Methanotorris formicicus Mc-S-70: one gene and its partner. The protein of the gene in region 2 binds, or shares a complex with, the protein of the main gene of each other region. Links are inferred from orthologs where the notes say so. Each region holds a gene or a part of one and is shown on either strand. Other genes may lie near its edges.

Evidence for each region.
Region 1: the proteins of cgi121 (region 2) and METFODRAFT_RS09115 are in contact, whole or in part, in a crystal structure (PDB 3ENH), measured with the Methanocaldococcus jannaschii proteins. The link is inferred for Methanotorris formicicus Mc-S-70 from one-to-one orthologs.

What each region holds. Positions count from the first base shown.
Region 1 is NZ_AGJL01000078.1:191-4,497, forward strand. The notes cover bases 1,372-4,292. They hold METFODRAFT_RS09115 (bifunctional N(6)-L-threonylcarbamoyladenine synthase/serine/threonine protein kinase), read right to left. Parts: upstream 3,674-4,292; coding sequence 2,069-3,673; downstream 1,372-2,068. Other genes in these bases: METFODRAFT_RS11200 (DUF2120 family protein), read right to left, coding at 1,372-1,402; METFODRAFT_RS11205 (MarC family protein), read right to left, coding at 1,427-2,056. In the rest of the region: METFODRAFT_RS11905 (hypothetical protein), read left to right, coding at 1-176; METFODRAFT_RS09100 (hypothetical protein), read left to right, coding at 720-938; more of METFODRAFT_RS11200, read right to left, coding at 986-1,371. UniProt on the Methanocaldococcus jannaschii protein: Required for the formation of a threonylcarbamoyl group on adenosine at position 37 (t(6)A37) in tRNAs that read codons beginning with adenine.
Region 2 is NZ_AGJL01000002.1:4,715-18,089, forward strand. The notes cover bases 10,429-13,375. They hold cgi121 (KEOPS complex subunit Cgi121), read right to left. Parts: upstream 12,148-13,375; coding sequence 11,710-12,147; downstream 10,429-11,709. Other genes in these bases: hisD (histidinol dehydrogenase), read right to left, coding at 10,429-11,544; METFODRAFT_RS00580 (hypothetical protein), read left to right, coding at 12,328-13,356. Outside these bases: METFODRAFT_RS00525 (GTPase), read right to left, coding at 1-828; METFODRAFT_RS00530 (DEAD/DEAH box helicase), read right to left, coding at 856-3,930; METFODRAFT_RS00535 (ABC transporter substrate-binding protein), read left to right, coding at 4,319-5,596; METFODRAFT_RS11105 (ornithine cyclodeaminase/mu-crystallin), read left to right, coding at 5,692-5,919; METFODRAFT_RS11110 (hypothetical protein), read left to right, coding at 5,898-6,197; METFODRAFT_RS00550 (ATP-binding cassette domain-containing protein), read left to right, coding at 7,043-7,756; METFODRAFT_RS00555 (branched-chain amino acid ABC transporter permease), read left to right, coding at 7,811-8,722; METFODRAFT_RS00560 (branched-chain amino acid ABC transporter permease), read left to right, coding at 8,743-9,771; METFODRAFT_RS00565 (pyridoxamine 5'-phosphate oxidase family protein), read left to right, coding at 9,830-10,231; more of hisD, read right to left, coding at 10,267-10,428. UniProt on the Methanocaldococcus jannaschii protein: Component of the KEOPS complex that is probably involved in the transfer of the threonylcarbamoyl moiety of threonylcarbamoyl-AMP (TC-AMP) to the N6 group of A37, a step in the formation of a threonylcarbamoyl group on adenosine at position 37 (t(6)A37) in tRNAs that read codons beginning with adenine.

The DNA of each region.
Region 1 (4,307 bases), on a different replicon or contig from region 2:
GGGTTGCAATGCAATGGAAAAACAAAAATACGAATTATAAAACCATGAATTTAAAAGAATTCGTTATCAAAATTAATGAATTAATTCGAATGCACATATATACAAATAAACCAATAGATAATACTCAGTTGTGCATACCTAATGCATATTCGGAGATACTGATTCAACGCTACTAAGGAGATGGAGTAAAAAGGTTTATGGTTGCAATATTCGATATAACTACATCGAAAGACATAGCAAACCATATCAAGAGCAGATAAACTGCTGTATTTATCACGAAAAAAAGGGATATATTCGATTTACACTACAATAAAACCACTTGGCAAAAATCCACAGACATATTCATCGAAATTATTAGATTCTTAACTCATATAGATATCGGGACGGTCGTAGGAGACACTTTTGTAACGACAAAGAAATTATGAAGGAATCTAAAGAATTGGGAATGGAATATATTGGTAAACTTAGGAAAACCTGATAGTTGAATATTTCGGTAAGAAGGTTAAGGTAGAAGGACTATTTAAGAGGGATTTCGAGAAAGAAAAGCTTAAATTAAGGACTATTAATGGAATAAAGTTTAGATTATCCGAGAAAGTGGTCAATATTCCCGATGTTGGTAGAGTTAAAATCGTTGCAGTGTTGATGGAAAATCAGAAAAAACCTAAGTATCTGGTCTCTACAAACCATAAAAGAAGGCAGAGAACATAATAAGCGAGTATATGAAGAGACCAAAGATAGAAGAAAAGCATAGAAGAGATAAATCGATTTTAGATGTTGAGGGAAATTACCTAACGTCTGAAAAGAGCAATATTGGGTTTGTTAGGTTTATAGCAATGGTATCAAACTGTATAGAATATTTAAGCCACAAATATGGATTATCATTCTATGAAGTGATTAAAGAGTGCAGTAAAGAACTAATAAAGAAAGGATTCTCGTAATCACACTGTCAGTTTATTAAGTATTTTTTCAACATCTAACGCAAACATTAACACCCAACAACTTCAACAAACTTTGGATTTTTTGTTCTTTTATCAAACCACATACTTATACCAACCATCAAATTGCCTTTTTTACCTATAACATACTCGCACTCACAACCCATGTCTTCAAACGACTTCTTTAATGCCTCAAATCCAAATAAATCAGGACTTACCATAGTTTCTTTTAAAACGTTGTTTATCTTCTCAACAAATAATACAATGTCATCCTCATCAGCAACCTCAAAATCATTTTCTTTTAACTTTGCTTCTAAATAATCTTTTATGTTATTGTATTTTTCAAAATCCTCATCTCTACAAACACCTCTAACTATCAACAAACCCTCTATATCACATACTGGCTTTGAACCTTTAAACGCATTTAGTGACTGCATGATTTTTCCAACGTTCATTTTTAAATGCATCACAATATCACCATTTTTTATTTTTTATGCAGTAATGGTTTTTATCAATCCATAAGCCCCACTAAATATAATCTGAACTGATATTGCCGCTAATATAAGCCCCATAATCCTTACTATTGCATTAATACCAGATACCTTTAATTTTTTCACAACAATATCTGATGCAGAAAGGATTAAACCAGAAACTATCATGGTTAAGATTATTGATGATATAACGATTGTTTTATTTGCCAAACTTTGTGCTTTCTCCATTAAAATTATGGTCGTTGTTATAGCCCCAGGTCCTGCGAGGAGGGGTATTGCCAACGGAACAACTGCAACACTGCCCATACGCATGTCAATTTCCTCTCTTGGGGAGTGTTTTGTTTTTGACATCTCAGCATGGAGCATATCCCATGCAATTTTAAACAGTAGCAAACCTCCTGCAACTTTAAATGAGTCCAATGTTATCCCAAAGTAATCAAAAATATAGGTTCCAAAGAGTGCAAATATCAATAAAGTTATAGTTGCAGTTACTGTGGCACTTTTTATTATCTCAATCTGTTCATCCTTTGAGTAGTAGTACGTTAAAATATGGAATATTGGAATTATACCAACTGGGTCAACGATGATAAACAACGATGTAAAGGAATATATGAAAAAATTTAAGTCCATGCTTTCACCATTTTATAAATATCTTGCCCTCTTTTCCACTTCTCCCATGTAGTTAATGATGTCTTCCCATTGTTTATATGTTTTATACCCTTCAATGATTTTTTCCCAAACTTCTTTAAATTTGTTGTAGTGGGTGGTTAATATTGCCTTCTTTAGAACGATTAAATCAACTGCCTTATCTTCAATCAAATCAGAAAACTTCCCCAATCCAAAGTCAATGATGTATGTTTTATTCCCAACAATAAAGTTTGATGTTGTTAAATCGTTGTGTATGATGTTGTTTTCATGTAACTTACCTATAATTTCCCCAATATCATAACAACAATCCAAATTTCCATCTTCTATAGCATCCTTTGCCAATTTTCCATGTATATAACTCATAACTATTATACCTTTGTCCCTATCAACATCAAACACATAAGGTGCAGGGATGCCAAAGTTCTTTATTAAAGCGAGAAATCTCCCTTCTCTTGTAGTTCTTCTCGTTCTTATTAGCCTATCCAACTCATTATTTCTATAACTCTTTTTAATCCTCTCCTTTACAACAACATCCCAATCTAAGTAAATATCTTTTTTGATATCTGCCTCCGCCCCTTTCCCTATTAAGTGAGGTGGGATTTTTCTCTTCTTTTTTGGCATTTCCTTAATCCAATTAACCTCAACCATATCTGTTCTATAATTTGGGATGATTCTTGTTTCTTCTAATGCCATTCTTTTCCCATTTATATACTGCAATATTCCTAACCAAGCAATCATAGCCCCATTATCTCCACAAAACTGCTTTTCTGGAACATAGAAATCAACATTCTGCTCTTCACTCATTATTTTTAGCATCTCTCTAAGCCTGTTATTTACCGCAACTCCTCCAACAAGCATAACCTCCGGCTTATTTGTGTGTGCCAAAGCCCTCTCAGTTATCTCTGTGAGCATGGAAAACGCTACCTCTTGGAGAGAGAAACAAACATCCTCCAACCTTTCCCCACTTTCATAACTCCTCATTGCAGATGTCAATAGTCCTGAGAATGAAATATCCATACCTTTAACAGTATATGGTAAATCAATAAGTTTCTCTCCTTTTTCAGCAAGTTTCTCTACATAAGGTCCTCCAGGGTGTGGAAGATTGCAAAATCTTGCAAACTGATCTAAACAGTTTCCTATTGCAATATCTAACGTCTCTCCAAACACCCTGTATTTGTTTGATACATAAGCGATAACTTGGGTATTCCCTCCACTAACATATAATGTCAATGGGTCTTCTGCATCAGTGGTTAATTTTCCAATCTCAATATGTGAAACACAGTGATTTACTCCAATAATTGGCTTTTTTAATGCTAATGATAACGTTCTCGCTGCTGTTGCAGTTACTCTTAAACACGGCCCTAAACCAGGCCCCTGAGAAAATGCAATTAAATCAATCTCATCCTTATCAACAACTTCAAATGCCTCTTTTATAAGTTTTGGGAATACCTCAGCATGATGATCTGCTGCTTCTCTTGGGTGTATGCCTTGTTTTGGGGGCAGGTAGATAGTAGTTTTATTAAATAAAACCTCTCCATCAGAGGTAACAACACCAACACCAGTTTTTTCTGCAGTTCCTTCCAATCCAATACAAATCATCTTTTCACCATTTGTGTATTTTGAGTTGTTTTATATTATGGCAGGGATTATTTTTATCTTTGTTTGATGTTACATCAGTTTTTTAATGTTTGGTGTTAGATTTCTTAATTAACTTTTCTTGCTTTTATAAAGGGGTTGGTGGATTTTGGTATTAGAAAATTGGTAAAAAGTATTACTGATTTTTTTAATGGAAAATTGATATTTTTTGAAGATTTTAGTTATTTGTTTTTATTTAGTATATTTTAAGTTTGAATTGGTTTTGGGTTGTATGAAATAATGTCTAATTGTTGAGATTTGTTAGTATGGTTGTGCAGTTGATTTAAAAAGAAATTGCACAATCTTTCTTGCTTTTATAAAGGTTTTAATAATTAAGCAGTAAGAAAATTTAGGTTCAAAAAGAAAAGTATATATACAAGTAATTACAATAAAAAAGAAGTAAGTTAAGGGTTTGAAATCTTAGTCCATTAAAACAAGGATGGAAACAACCCATCTCTTCTGCCAACTCTTCTCTCATTGCGGTTTGAAATCTTAGTCCATTAAAACAAGGATGGAAACTATTCGGAAATAGCGTTAAGAACTAAATCAACGTTTGAAATCTTAGTCCATTAAAACAAGGAATAAAACTAAAATTTTT
Region 2 (13,375 bases):
TAGATATTTTGTTATAAATTCTATATTTCTTCGCCTTTCTTGTCCATATTTTTTTATTCTTACATTGTAGTAGTTTAATTTTCCATCTTGAAAATCCTTTATTATACTCCTTGCAGTTCTATCTAAATCAACCTCATTCCCCTTCTTTAAATATTTTAGTTTTTTTCCAATTTTTTTAAGCAACTCCCCATCTATCTCATCAACCTCAACACCATAGTAGTTTGAGATGATGGTTTTGTCAAAATCATGCAACCTCCTCAATACCTTCAATGCTGGAGAGATTAAGTTCTCTGCCTTTTCAAGCCTCAAAGCCCCAGAAATTATTAATTCATCCTCATCTTTCATCTCCAAAACTCCCGGGGTGTCTAACAACTTTATATTTTTCGTTAATCTAATCCACTGCTCTCCTTTTGTTAATCCTGCCAAAGAACCAGTTAACGCACTCCTCTTTCCTGTTAATGCATTTATTATGGAGGATTTGCCTACATTTGGATAACCAACGACCCCAACCTTACCTTCTTTTATGTTGTTCTTTTTTAGGTGTTCCTTTATCTTATCCCTAAGTATCTTTGTCCCCATTCTATGCTTTGCACTTACAAATACTGCATTTTCTAATTTTTCCTCCCATTTTTCTAAAACCTCCTTTGGAACCAAATCCGCCTTATTTAAAACATAAATCAATTCTTTGTTCATTTTCTTTATCTTCTCTTCCAATTCTCTATTTCTTGTTGTCTCCGGATCCCTGGCATCTAAAACCAATAAAATAACATCACATTCATCTATAATCTTATTGACAATCTTCTTAACTGGAACTTTTTTGTATCTCATATTTTCACCTACAAATGAAATTAGAAATTAAAATTGTAGTGTCTGTTGCCCAAACTTCACTCCCAACTCTTCCAAAATTTTCTTTGCTATCTTTTCTCCCAACAATGATGCAATTTTCTTTGGATTTTTTGTTATATCTTCAACGCTCCTAATTCCTGCGTCATACAATTTCCTTGCCCTAATTCTACCAACATGTTTGATTTTTAGAAGTTCAAGGATGTCTTCTTTTGCTCCATGCTCCAACCTAATCTCCAATTTCGATAACGTATCTATATCCTTATTTAATAATTTTGCAATTTCTTTCGTTGAATATATCATCCACTTTGCCTGCTCAACCTTATATCTTAAAATCCCTGGTTCAATTTTATATTTTTTTAGTATTTCTTCCTCTGGAACTTCATTAATCCAATCATAAAGCATCTTCGCATTTTTAAATGCCTCTAAACTATCATAGGTTTTATCATAAATTCCCGCCTCTTCCATCTCTAAGATTAAATCCAACTCCTCAAAACCACTAACCCTCAACAACGGCATCATTTCAATGGTCTTTGAGATTAAATATAAATAATACAACTCCTCGTTACCAACATTTTCCATCTCATTTAATCCGTCAATTATTATCTTTGCACTTAGTGGATCTATATACAATTCAGAGATCCTCTTTCCTAATTTTGTTGGGAAATAATCAACTATAAACTCATTCTCCTCCAAAAAATCAATAACTTCTTTTATATTTCTCAAAACTCCTCCCAAATTTCCATATTGATGGGCATAGAAGGTGTTTTTTATAAATGATATCAAATCAAACTCATTCTCAATCTCCCTTGTGGCAATCATTCCCAACAGTTGGGTTCTTAAAACCCCCTGATTTGAGAGTTTTGAGTATATATATTCTGGTTTTCCTTCCAAATACATCTCTGCTCTTTCCAAATCCTTTTCATTCTTAACAAATATAATACCCTCCCCATAGGGATCCAATCCAGGTCTTCCTGCCCTTCCAATGCATTGATAGATTTCCATAATTGGAATTGGCCTCATCCTTCCATCAGAGAATCTCATTAAATCCCTTACAATTGCCCTCCTGCAAGGTAAATTTATCCCCGCAGAGTTATGTACTATAAATCCATTTGCCACAATGTAATGGCTATTACTTCCATCATCAGGCAGTTCTATGTCGTAGGCATATTTGTCATTTACCTTTATCTTTTTAATTTCCTTAATTCTATCCCAATAAATGTCTTCATCATAACATTCACACCATATTTTACCTATTTTCTTACTTTTTACAATCTGTTTCAATTTTCTTCTTTCCTTATGCTTAAGTGGAATATTTTCATAAAATCTTTTTACACTTATAAAATCACTGATTATTAGTTTATAAATGCCCCTTTTTTTGTATTCCTTACTATTTATTGGTGATTTTATAGCCCTTCTTCTTTTTCTGATTGAACTATGTACTCCAAACCTCAATAATGCCAATTGTAATTTTTTAACCAAATTTTCTGATGTTGAAGAGAATTCTATTTTCTTTTTGTTGTAATTAATGTACCCACCACCATCAAACAACCCTGCAATAAAGTATGATAACTTTTCCAATGGAAGGTTGTAAAACGCATCAATATTTAATTCATTAAATATTTTTCTTGGTTTTTTTAAGTACTTATGATGAGGAATCCCTCTTTCTATATTTTTTAAAAAGTGTTTTTTGTGAAGTTCAGAATCATTGAAGTATCCAATGAAATAAAGATCTCCATGGGATAAATCAATGTCTTTCTCCTCAATTCTTATCTTATCAACAGTTGCCACATAATCCCCAACTTTTAAGTCCTTTGCTTCTTTTTCACAAAGTTCTTTTCCTTCTTTAACTAAAAACATATGATTTGGGGTTGTGGTAATTTCCAATCCATTTTTTGTTTTTACAACAATGTTGTATGGATGTTGTGGGGTTTTATGAACTTTCCATCCATCCACTGGTTTTATTTTATTTCCACACAACGCAAAGATCTTTTCATTCTTATTCAGTTCTGTAATCTTTCTAAATCCGCTCTCTTGCAGTATTTCAGTATTTGCATTTAAACAGAGTGTAGGTGTGCAACAAATAACTTTTATTAATTTGTTCCTAAATCCCTCTTCAACAATTTTTCTATGCTCGTAAGTTAAACCCGCATGGTGGAAGGCAACACCCTTCTCCACACATTCTGCCAACGCCTTGCATGTTTCTGTTGGAGGTTCTAAGATTGATAAAATCTCATCCCTTAATTTTTGCAGTTCATATTTTTCATTGTTTGACAAATATTTCTTTAAATTCAGTTTTTTTGCTTCATTAACAGCCCCATTCTTAGAATTGCAGAATATTAAGCAACAACCCCCCTCTTTAACACAATCCAAAACCAAATTTAGCATTTGATTATTCGAAAAATTTGGCAGTTCTTTGCATTCCCTATCTGAATAAATAATTTTATTTTGGAAAAAAATACCTTTTCTCAACTCAACAGGCCTCCAATTATCTATAACGAGTTCAGCATTGAGCCACTCTGCCAACTCCTCAGGATTCCCAATTGTTGCAGATAAACCAACTATCTGCACATTCAAATTTTTTAATTTTGTTAATAAAACCTCCAACGTCCCTCCTCTTTTTTCATCATTTATCATGTGGATTTCATCAACAATAGCAACATAAACATAGTCAAGCCAATCTATATTATGCCTCATAAGGGAATCCAATTTTTCCGCAGTGGTTATGATGATGTTGTATTTGGATAAATACTCCTTTTCATCATAATCTCCAATAGATAACGCTACTTTTAAGCCATATTTTTCATATTTCCTCCTGAATTCATCATATTTTTCACTTGCCAATGCCTTTAAAGGCACTATGAATAAACCTTTTTTATTTGTAGGGGTTTTGTTTTCATCCAAAAGATGGTTTATTAGTACCATTTCTCCAATTAGGGTTTTTCCACTTGCTGTTGGGATACAAATTAAAAAATTTTTGTCTTTATCCAATAATCCTCTTTCAACAACCTTCTTTTGTGGAGGCCGGAGTTCTTTTATTCCATTTTCCCTTAAAACTTCAAAGACATGATTATGGTTTTGCATCATCTCACCAACTTTATATTAAGATAATAACGTAAATTTGGGAAAATTATTTTACTCTATTTAGAATAAGCCTAATGACTACATCTAAACATCCAATACATACCGATAAAATTCACAAATAGGTACAATTAAATAATTTAAATTGTTATATATTTTAAAGTCACCGAAAAATATATATACCTGAGTTCTTGTAAATACTTAATGGGCGGAAATCTCCTTCCTTCCAGAACTTGTAGTGTGCATAGGGTCGTTCTGCAAAGTATGTATGAATTATTGCCTCAAATTTCAATTTAGAGGTTTTTGTCGGCATCGTATTCAAATTTGAAGGTTATTAAAAATACTTTGCAGAACGACTACATAAACCAAAATTTTGTTTTGGGGGTGACGTTTTATGTGGAAAAAGTTACTTGCTTTAATATTTGCGGTTGCTATAGTAACCGCGTTTTCTGGATGTACCAACAAAACCCAGGAAGCAGAAACTGGAACCTCAGCAACAGATAATGTAATAAAAATAGGAGTTTTGACTGATTTATCAGGACCTTTATCATCTGATGGTAATGATATAAAGAAAACCTTAGAAATTGGAAAAGATGGGATAAACAAATATTTTGAAGAAAAAGGAATGCCATACAAAGTTGAACTTTATGTTGAAGATACTCAGACAAATCCATCAATTGCACTTCAAAAAGTTCAATCATTAAAAGCAAAAGGCATTAACTTAATAATTGGTCCAATGTCAAGTAGTGAAGTTAAAAATATCAAAAACTATGTAACTTCTAACAAGATGGTTATTATATCCCCAAGTTCAACTGCTATTCCAATAATGATTGGTTTCACTAAACCAGAAGATAAAAAATACGTCTTTAGATTTGTTCCAAACGATGAATTCCAAGGAAAAGCAATTGCAGGGGAAATAAAAGATATGGGTATTAAAGATGTTGTTGTAATATATAGGGGAGATGCATGGGGTAAAGGATTGGAAAAAGCTGCTGTTGAAAACTTAAAGAAAGAGGGAATAAATATTGTTGATGAAATTGAATATCCTTCAACTCCTGAACCAAGTGACTGGAGCCCATACATCCAGACATTGGAAAACAAACTCCAAGGAAAAGATCCAAAGACAACTGCTGTGTTATCTATAGGATTTGAGGAATTAGCAACCTTATTATCACAAATAGATGGTAACTCACCATTGTTAAAATACAAGTGGTTTGGTTCAGACGGAATCGTTGACAGTGAGAAGGTTGTAAAAGAAGCAAAAGACAAAGCAATGAAAATTGGGTTATATTCAACTGAGTTCTATGGAGTCAGTGATGAAGCAAAGAAATTAGCAGAAGAATATAAGAAGAGAGGATATGGAGAAAAACCAAGACAATATGCTTTAGTGTCTTATGATGCCTTATGGGTTGGAGCTATTTCCTATGCTGAGATGTTAAATGAAACTGGAAAATACGACGCTGACTTATTAGTTAAGTTAATTAAAGAAAATACTGTTAAATATACTAAAGATGAATTTGGATCTAAGCCAGTTACTGGAGACATTTACTTAAATGAATGGAATGATAGAGCAAGTGGAGACTATGGAATCCATGCTGTAACTGAAGATGGCTGGAAATTGGTAGGAATCTGGGACTACAAGACTGGAAAGATTAATTGGATAAATAAATAAATTTAATTTTTGTTTTATTTTTTAATCATTTCAGTTATTTTTATTTTTTTATTTTCAGGTTGTTTTAAGGATTAACAATTAATGATGGGGTTATTATGTTCGAGACATTAATACTAAAATATGAGGATGTAGAAAGGCTATTTGATATCAAAAAAATCTTAGATGTTGTAGAATTAGCATTTAAAGAAAAAGGTTTAGGACTTGTAGAAATGCCTGTAAGAGAGCCAATAATTAAAGGTGAATGGGTAAAAGAAGGCTTGTATATAAATGCAATTGGAGCAGATGCCCAGGTAAGAGAGAGTTGGAAACTACAGTGTTGTTAAAGGCAGATAAAATTGTTGTAGATTGTTATGAACAGACAATGCATAGTGGAGAAATAAATGTTCCAATATCAAATAATGAAATAACAAAAGAAAACATCTACGGAGAAATAGGCGAAATAATTGTAGGGAAGAAAAATGGAAGAGAAAAAGATAATGAAATAACAATCTTTGATTCAACAGGATTGGCAATACAAGATGTGGCTGTAGCCCATAGGTTGTATTTAGAAGCTCAAAAACTTGGAATTAGAAATAGGGTGGAACTTGTTAGAGTTGTTTAACGTAAAGTATATATAAAATTTGTAATGATTTTAGATGTAGTGAGTTTTTGGGGGATACGATGGAGATTTTGAGGACAGAAAATATTGTAAAATATTTTGGTGAGTTTAAAGCTTTGGATGGAGTATCTATAAGTGTAAATAAAGGAGATGTCACCTTATTATAGGTCCAAATGGGAGTGGAAAATCTACACTGATAAATGTTATTACTGGATTTTTAAAGGCAGATGAGGGAAAAGTTTATTTTGAAAATAAAGACATCACAAACAAAGAACCAGCAGAACTCTACCATTACGGAATTGTTAGAGCTTTTCAAACACCACAACCTTTAAAAGAGATGACTGTTCTTGAAAATTTGTTAATAGGGGAAATTAATCCAGGAGAGAATCCTTTAAATGCCCTATTTTATAAAAAATGGATTCCAAAAGAAGAAGAAATGGTTGAAAAAGCTTTTAAAGTATTGGAATTTTTAAAATTATCTCATCTGCATGATAGAAAGGCAGGAGAGCTTAGTGGAGGGCAGATGAAGCTTGTTGAGATTGGAAGGGCTTTAATGACTAATCCAAAAATGATTGTTATGGATGAGCCAATAGCAGGAGTAGCCCCAGGTTTAGCCCATGATATATTCAACCATGTCCTTGAATTGAAAGAAAAAGGTATTACATTTTTAATTATTGAGCATAGATTGGATATTGTTTTGAACTATATAGATCATTTATATGTTATGTTTAATGGGCAAATTATTGCTGAAGGTAGAGGAGGGGAGGGGATTAAAAAGGTTTTATCAGACCCAAAAGTTGTTGAAATTTACATTGGAGAATAATCCATTTGATTTGTTGGTGATGAACATGATAAAAGTAAAAAATCTAAACGCTGGTTATGGAAAATTACAGATATTATTTGACGTAGATGCAAAAATAGAAAAAGGGAAAATCACAACTGTTGTAGGCCCAAATGGGAGTGGAAAATCTACATTTTTAAAAACCTTGTTTGGTTTAACAAAGATATATTCTGGAGAGATAGAGTTTAAAGGAAAAGATATAGCAAAACTCCCCCCACATATAAAAGCAAGAATGAAAATTGCTTATTTACCACAAACAAATAATGTATTTGCTAATTTAACTGTTGAAGAAAACTTAAAGATTGCTGGCTATGTATTAGATAAAGATAAAGTTAAAGAGGGGATAGAAATTGCTTTAAATGTATTTCCAGAACTTAAAGATATTTTAAAGAGAAAGGCTGGAACATTGAGTGGAGGACAGAGGCAGTTCTTAGCTATGGGAATGGCTTTGGTTAGAGATGCAGAAGTTTTAATGTTGGATGAGCCAACTGCCCAATTATCACCAAAACTTGCAGAATTGATATTTGAAAAAATCATTGAAATGAGGGACAACTTTGACTTAACAATTTTGTTGGTTGAGCAAAATGCCAAGAGGGCTTTAGAGATTAGTGATAACGGTTATATGTTTGTGAGTGGAAGAGTAGCATTTGAAGGGACGGCAGAAGAGTTATTAAACCATGAGAAATTTAAGGAATATTCATTGGGAATAACTGCTATTTAATCCAAAAATATTATAATAAGTTTTTTAATTTACTAAAAGTTTCAAGGTGAAAAAATGATTTTAGAAGGGGCGATTATTTATTCTAACCTTTTAGTTTTGTTAGCCTTGGGATTAACTCTAACTTATATAACAACAAATGTTCCAAACTTTGCCCAGGGGAGTTATGCAATAGTTGGGAGTTATGTGGCTTTGACTTTATTGAAACTGTTTGGCATTAGTCCTTATCTGTCTCTTCCAGTTTTATTTGTTGTTGGGGCAGTTGTAGGTTTAGTCACATATTTGGCTCTAAAACCATTGATAAAGAGGGGAGCTTCTGTAGAGATTTTAATGATTGCTACATTGGCAGTTGATTTAATATTGTTAGGAGCTATTGGGGCTTATTCTGAAATATTAAGTGCAATTGTTGGCTCCACTCAAGCAAAATTCGTTTTTGCAAACTTAGACTTTACAGCATTTGGATTTAAAGGAATTTTGTTTGTTTCAACGTTTGTTATTATTTTGCTATTAATTGGGCTTTATCTCCTATTGTATAAAACAAAGTTTGGTATTGCATTGAGGGCTTCAATGGAAAATTCTTCCCTTGCTCAAACAATGGGGATTGATGTAGAAAAAACAAGGTTGTTTTCTTGGATTCTCTCTGGAGCTTTAGCTGGAGTTGCTGGGGGGCTTTTACCTTTTATGCAAGAGATTGTTCCAGCTACAGGGGGATTAATTATTATCTCAATCTTTGCAGCAAGTATTGTTGGAGGGTTGAGGCATATAAGTGGGGCATTAATTGGAGGATATGTCATTGGAATATCTGAGAGTTTAATAACCTATTACCTATCATCAGTATTTGGGACTGGATTTTTAGTATATGGAAAAGTCATTTCCTTAGTAATAATGATAGCAACATTATTAATAGCCCCTTATGGAATTACTGGAGTTGATTGGAAGAAGGTTAAGAAACTGCTTTTTACTTCATAATTTAACTTTGGGGTGAAAAAATGATTATTGAACTAATACCTATGATTTTGTTGTGGTTTGGGCTTTATTATATTGTTTCATTATCCTTAAACATGGAATTTGGTTATGCAGGTATTCCAAACTTTGGTAAAGCTTTATCAGTGTTGGTTGGAGCTATTGCAGTTGGAGGGATTTTAAACAGATTACTAATATTATATTTCGGCATTGGAGGGGACTTTATTACAGGAAGCACTTATGCAACATCTATGATAAATGATTTAATTGCCTCAAATCCAATAGTTGGAATTGGAATATTGGTATTGGCTATAATATTGGCTTCAATCCTTGGCTTTATCGTTGGAGCAATCTTTATCCTACCAAGTGCTAAGTTAAAAGAGGATTATTTAGGGATTACATTATTAGCTATAAGCGAGGCTGTGCTTTTAGTATGCACTTATAATCTAAATATAATTGGTGGATATTATGGAATTTCAACACCTGATATCTTAGCATTTGTTTCTGGTGAGTATAGGGGCTGGGTGTTTACAGGAATAGTTTTGGCTATTGCCTTCTTAATCTATTTGTTCTTTGAGAGATTGCTAAATACTCCTTATGGTAGAGTTTTGAGGGCGATGAGAGAGAATGAAGATACGGTTAAAGCATTTGGTAGAAATATAATGAAGTTGAGGATAAAGACTGTTGCTATTGGTTCTGCAATCGGTGCAATTGCTGGGGCTTTGTATTCACTATATACGGTAAATATCGTTGCAAATGCATTTACAAGGGTCGAATGGACATTCTTCCCATTCTTAATGGTCTTATTGGGAGGAAAAGGGAATAACAAAGGAGTTGCCTTAGGAGTTTTATGTTATGTTATAGTCAAAGTCCTATTGGATGTCTATAAGTATGATTTAAAGGAAGCTTTAGGCATTCCATTTGAACCAGTTTGGTTATCCTATATACTATTTGGGGTTTTAATGCTTCTTATCCTCTACTACAAGCCATCTGGTCTAATTCCTGAAAAACCAATACTGACAAAACCAATAAAAAAGTTTATGCAAAATCAATAGAAAATAATGAAACCCGTGAAAATATCGAAAATACACTATAACACAAGTGGTGATATTTATGGTGAAACTCACAGAAGAAATGAAAAAATCAATAAATGAATCAATTGTATTTCTTACAACCGCCACAAAAGATGGAATACCAAATGTTGCTCCTATGAGGGCTCTTAAAGTGGTTGATGATGAAACTGTTGTAATATGTGATAACTTTATGCATAAGACCTTAAAGAATATTAAAGAAAATCCAAATGTGGCTTTTGCAACATCAGATTGTAAAGAACATCCATTCCAATACAAAGGAATTGCAGAATACCACACAGAAGGAAAATGGTTTGAAATTGCAAAAGAGATAGATGCACAGTTTGGAAGAGTCCCAAAAGGAGCAGTTGTAATAAAAATAAAAGAAATATACAATGTAAAATCTGGGGAAGACGCTGGAAAATTAATAGCAAAAGACGAATAAATAAAACTAATAAATGTTCATATGCCAATGCCATATTATTTAACTCTTCTTCTAACCGCCTCAGCATGTCCATATAAACCTTCTGCCTCTGCCAATGTGATTACAATATCTGCTATATTTTTTAATCCTTCTTTTGTTAATTCTTGAATTGTTGGCTTTTTTAGGAATGTCTCAACACTTAACCCAGAATACATTCTTGCACATGCAGAGGTTGGTAAAACGTGGTTTGTTCCACTTGCGTAATCTCCAACTGGAACTGGAGCATACTCCCCCAAGAATATACTTCCAGCATGCTTAATTTTCTTTAAAACTTCTCTTGGATTTTTGGTTATGATTTCCAAATGTTCTGGGGCATATTCGTTTGAGAACTCTATACATTCATTTAAATCTCCAACAAGTATTGCAGAGTTTTCCAATGCCTTCTCAATAATATCTCTTCTCTCTGCTTTTTCCATCTCCTCAATGATTTTATTTTTTATGCTATTTGCCTTTTCCATAGATGTTGTTGTTATTATACAAGGGGCATTTGGATCATGCTCTGCCTGGGCTAAGAAGTCCAATGCTATATATTCTTCATTAGCATTTTCATCTGCAATTATCAAAACCTCAGAAGGTCCTGCAGGGAAGTCAATAGCAACATCACCATAAACCAACTTCTTTGCTGCAGTTACAAAAACATTCCCAGGCCCCACAATAATATCAACCTTTGGGATTGTTTCAGTTCCATAAGCCATTGCCCCTATTGCCTGAGATCCTCCAACCTTATACATCTCATCAGCCTTTGCTATATCCCCAGCAACCAATGTTGCAGGATTTCCTTCGCCCTCTTTTGTTGGGGGGGAGGTTATAACTACTTTTTCACATCCAGCAACCTTTGCAGGAATAACAGTCATTAAAACCGTTGAAGGATAAAATGCCCTACCTCCAGGCACATAACATCCAACATTCTCTATGGATCTTAAAATCTGCCCTGCTTTAATGCCATTCTTTTCCATTTCCCATTCTTTTAGGTTTTTTAGTTGCATCTCATGGAATTCCTTGATGTTCTCTGATGCCTTTTCTATTGCCTCTATGACCTTATAGTCAATTTTGTTGTATGCGTTTTCTATCTCTTCTTTACTAACTTTAAAATCTTCAATATCTACGCCATCAAATTTTTTTGTGTAGTATCTTAATGCCTCATCACCTTTTTCCCTAACGTTCTTTAAAATTTCCTGAACTGTTGGAATGATGTTTTCAAGGTTCATCTTATTTCTGTTGATAATTTTGCTCCTTTCTTCTTCCATTAAATCCCTAATTCTTTTAATTATCATGATTTCACCTATTTTTTTAATTCATGAAGGCAATCTTCTCACAAATCCTCCCAACGCAACTTTTAAAAAAGTTGCATCCAAAGGGAATGCCTCCTTCTCGAGTGTAAGCGAGGGATTTTGAAACCAAAGATTTCAAGACGCTTCGCTCAGAGGTATAGAAAATTGTTATTCTTTTTTTAATTCCATGATGGCAATCTTTTCGCAAACTCTTTCAACAACATTACCAAAACCTTTAATATCAAATACTTCTCTTATCTTTTTTTCCTTTTCCTCATTTAATTCTAAAACACTATCATCCACTTCTCCACCAATGATTTCTAAAACCTTGCTCAAAATCTCCTCATTCTCGCAAACTACGCAAATATTTCCGTCTTTTGCTCCGAAGAGTTTTATGGCATTTGTTATTTGTCTCTGTGCTGATGCTCTTACCAAAATCTCCATCCAAAATGAGTTGGTAATATTTTTTTTAGTTTTTGCTTGATTTATTGCATGAAGAATATGTTTTTTTGTTGCAATTAACTCCGCATTTAGTATTTGAAAAGGTAATTTTAACTTGAAGATATCTTGATTTATTTTGGCGTTTTTTACTCCTTTTATTATCATAACTTCCACCTACTAAAAAAATAAATTTTATACAAATAATGCTAATTTCGAAAGGTATTTATAACTATTTCCCATAGATAACACTTAGTACATATTTATTTATTATTGTGGGTTTTATACGTTCTTAATGTTTTTAATATTTTCTTGTTGTTTTATTATTTTTATATAGCTATAAGATTGGTGATTTATTTGCCTAATAGAAGTTTTCAAAGGCAAAGGGTTGTAAGGATAAAAAATTCTTCTGATTCATTTACAAATAAGTTAAGTGGAAAGATTGTCCAAATCCTCGTTGGTAGGTTGAAGAAAGGTATTGATTCAGGACAAATAATGTCCTTAAGAACTAAAAAAACACTTAGTTATGAGGAGTTTCTCCCAACATATAGTTTATTAGAAAGAATTACTGAGGAAAATAAGGAAATCATTGTAAAAGTTTATGAGATGAATATTATTGTAGAAATTACAAAGGAATTTAGAAATAAGGAATTATTAGATATTTTTGAGTTAAAGGAAGAACTCTGCTGTGAGGCAGAAGACCATGTAAAAAAATACAACATTGAAAAGTTTTTGGAGAGTTATACTGTATTTTGCTTTAGTGATTATGATAATCCAGATGAGTTTGTGCAAAATAACAAAAAAATTCTTGGTAGGTTGTTGAGGGGGCAGTATGAAGATGTTCCAGAGGAGTATATTGAGGAACTCCTTGAAAATAAATTAAAATATTCTGATAAGGATTTGATTATTTTGGATTGGGATAACGGAGTTATTTTAGATAAGAATGAGGATTTTTGGGAGGAAGTGGACATTGTTGAGTTAGCATGCGTTAGGGTTTTGAATTTGAGGGTTTTTGATTATATATTAAGTGAGAGGATAAAATACCTTCTCCAATTGGAATTGAACAAGTTGGGGTATTTCAGGTTGAGAAAGGTTTCAAAGGAGGTCTATGCTCAAAGAATCTCATATATCTCATATTTAGATGCTGTTGAGAGTGTTTTGATATTATATGGAGATAGGTATTATGCTGAGTTGTATGAAACATTATGTGAGATATTCTATGTTCCAGATTGGATAAAAAGGGTGGAGAAAAAGTTGGAGATGATAAATGATATCTATTCAATACTTAAAGAGCATATGGTTGAGTACTACAATCTAATATTGGAGGGAACAATAGTTGCTTTGATATTCATTGAGATTATATTTGCCTTACTGTAGAGGCAATTAATATTTAAAA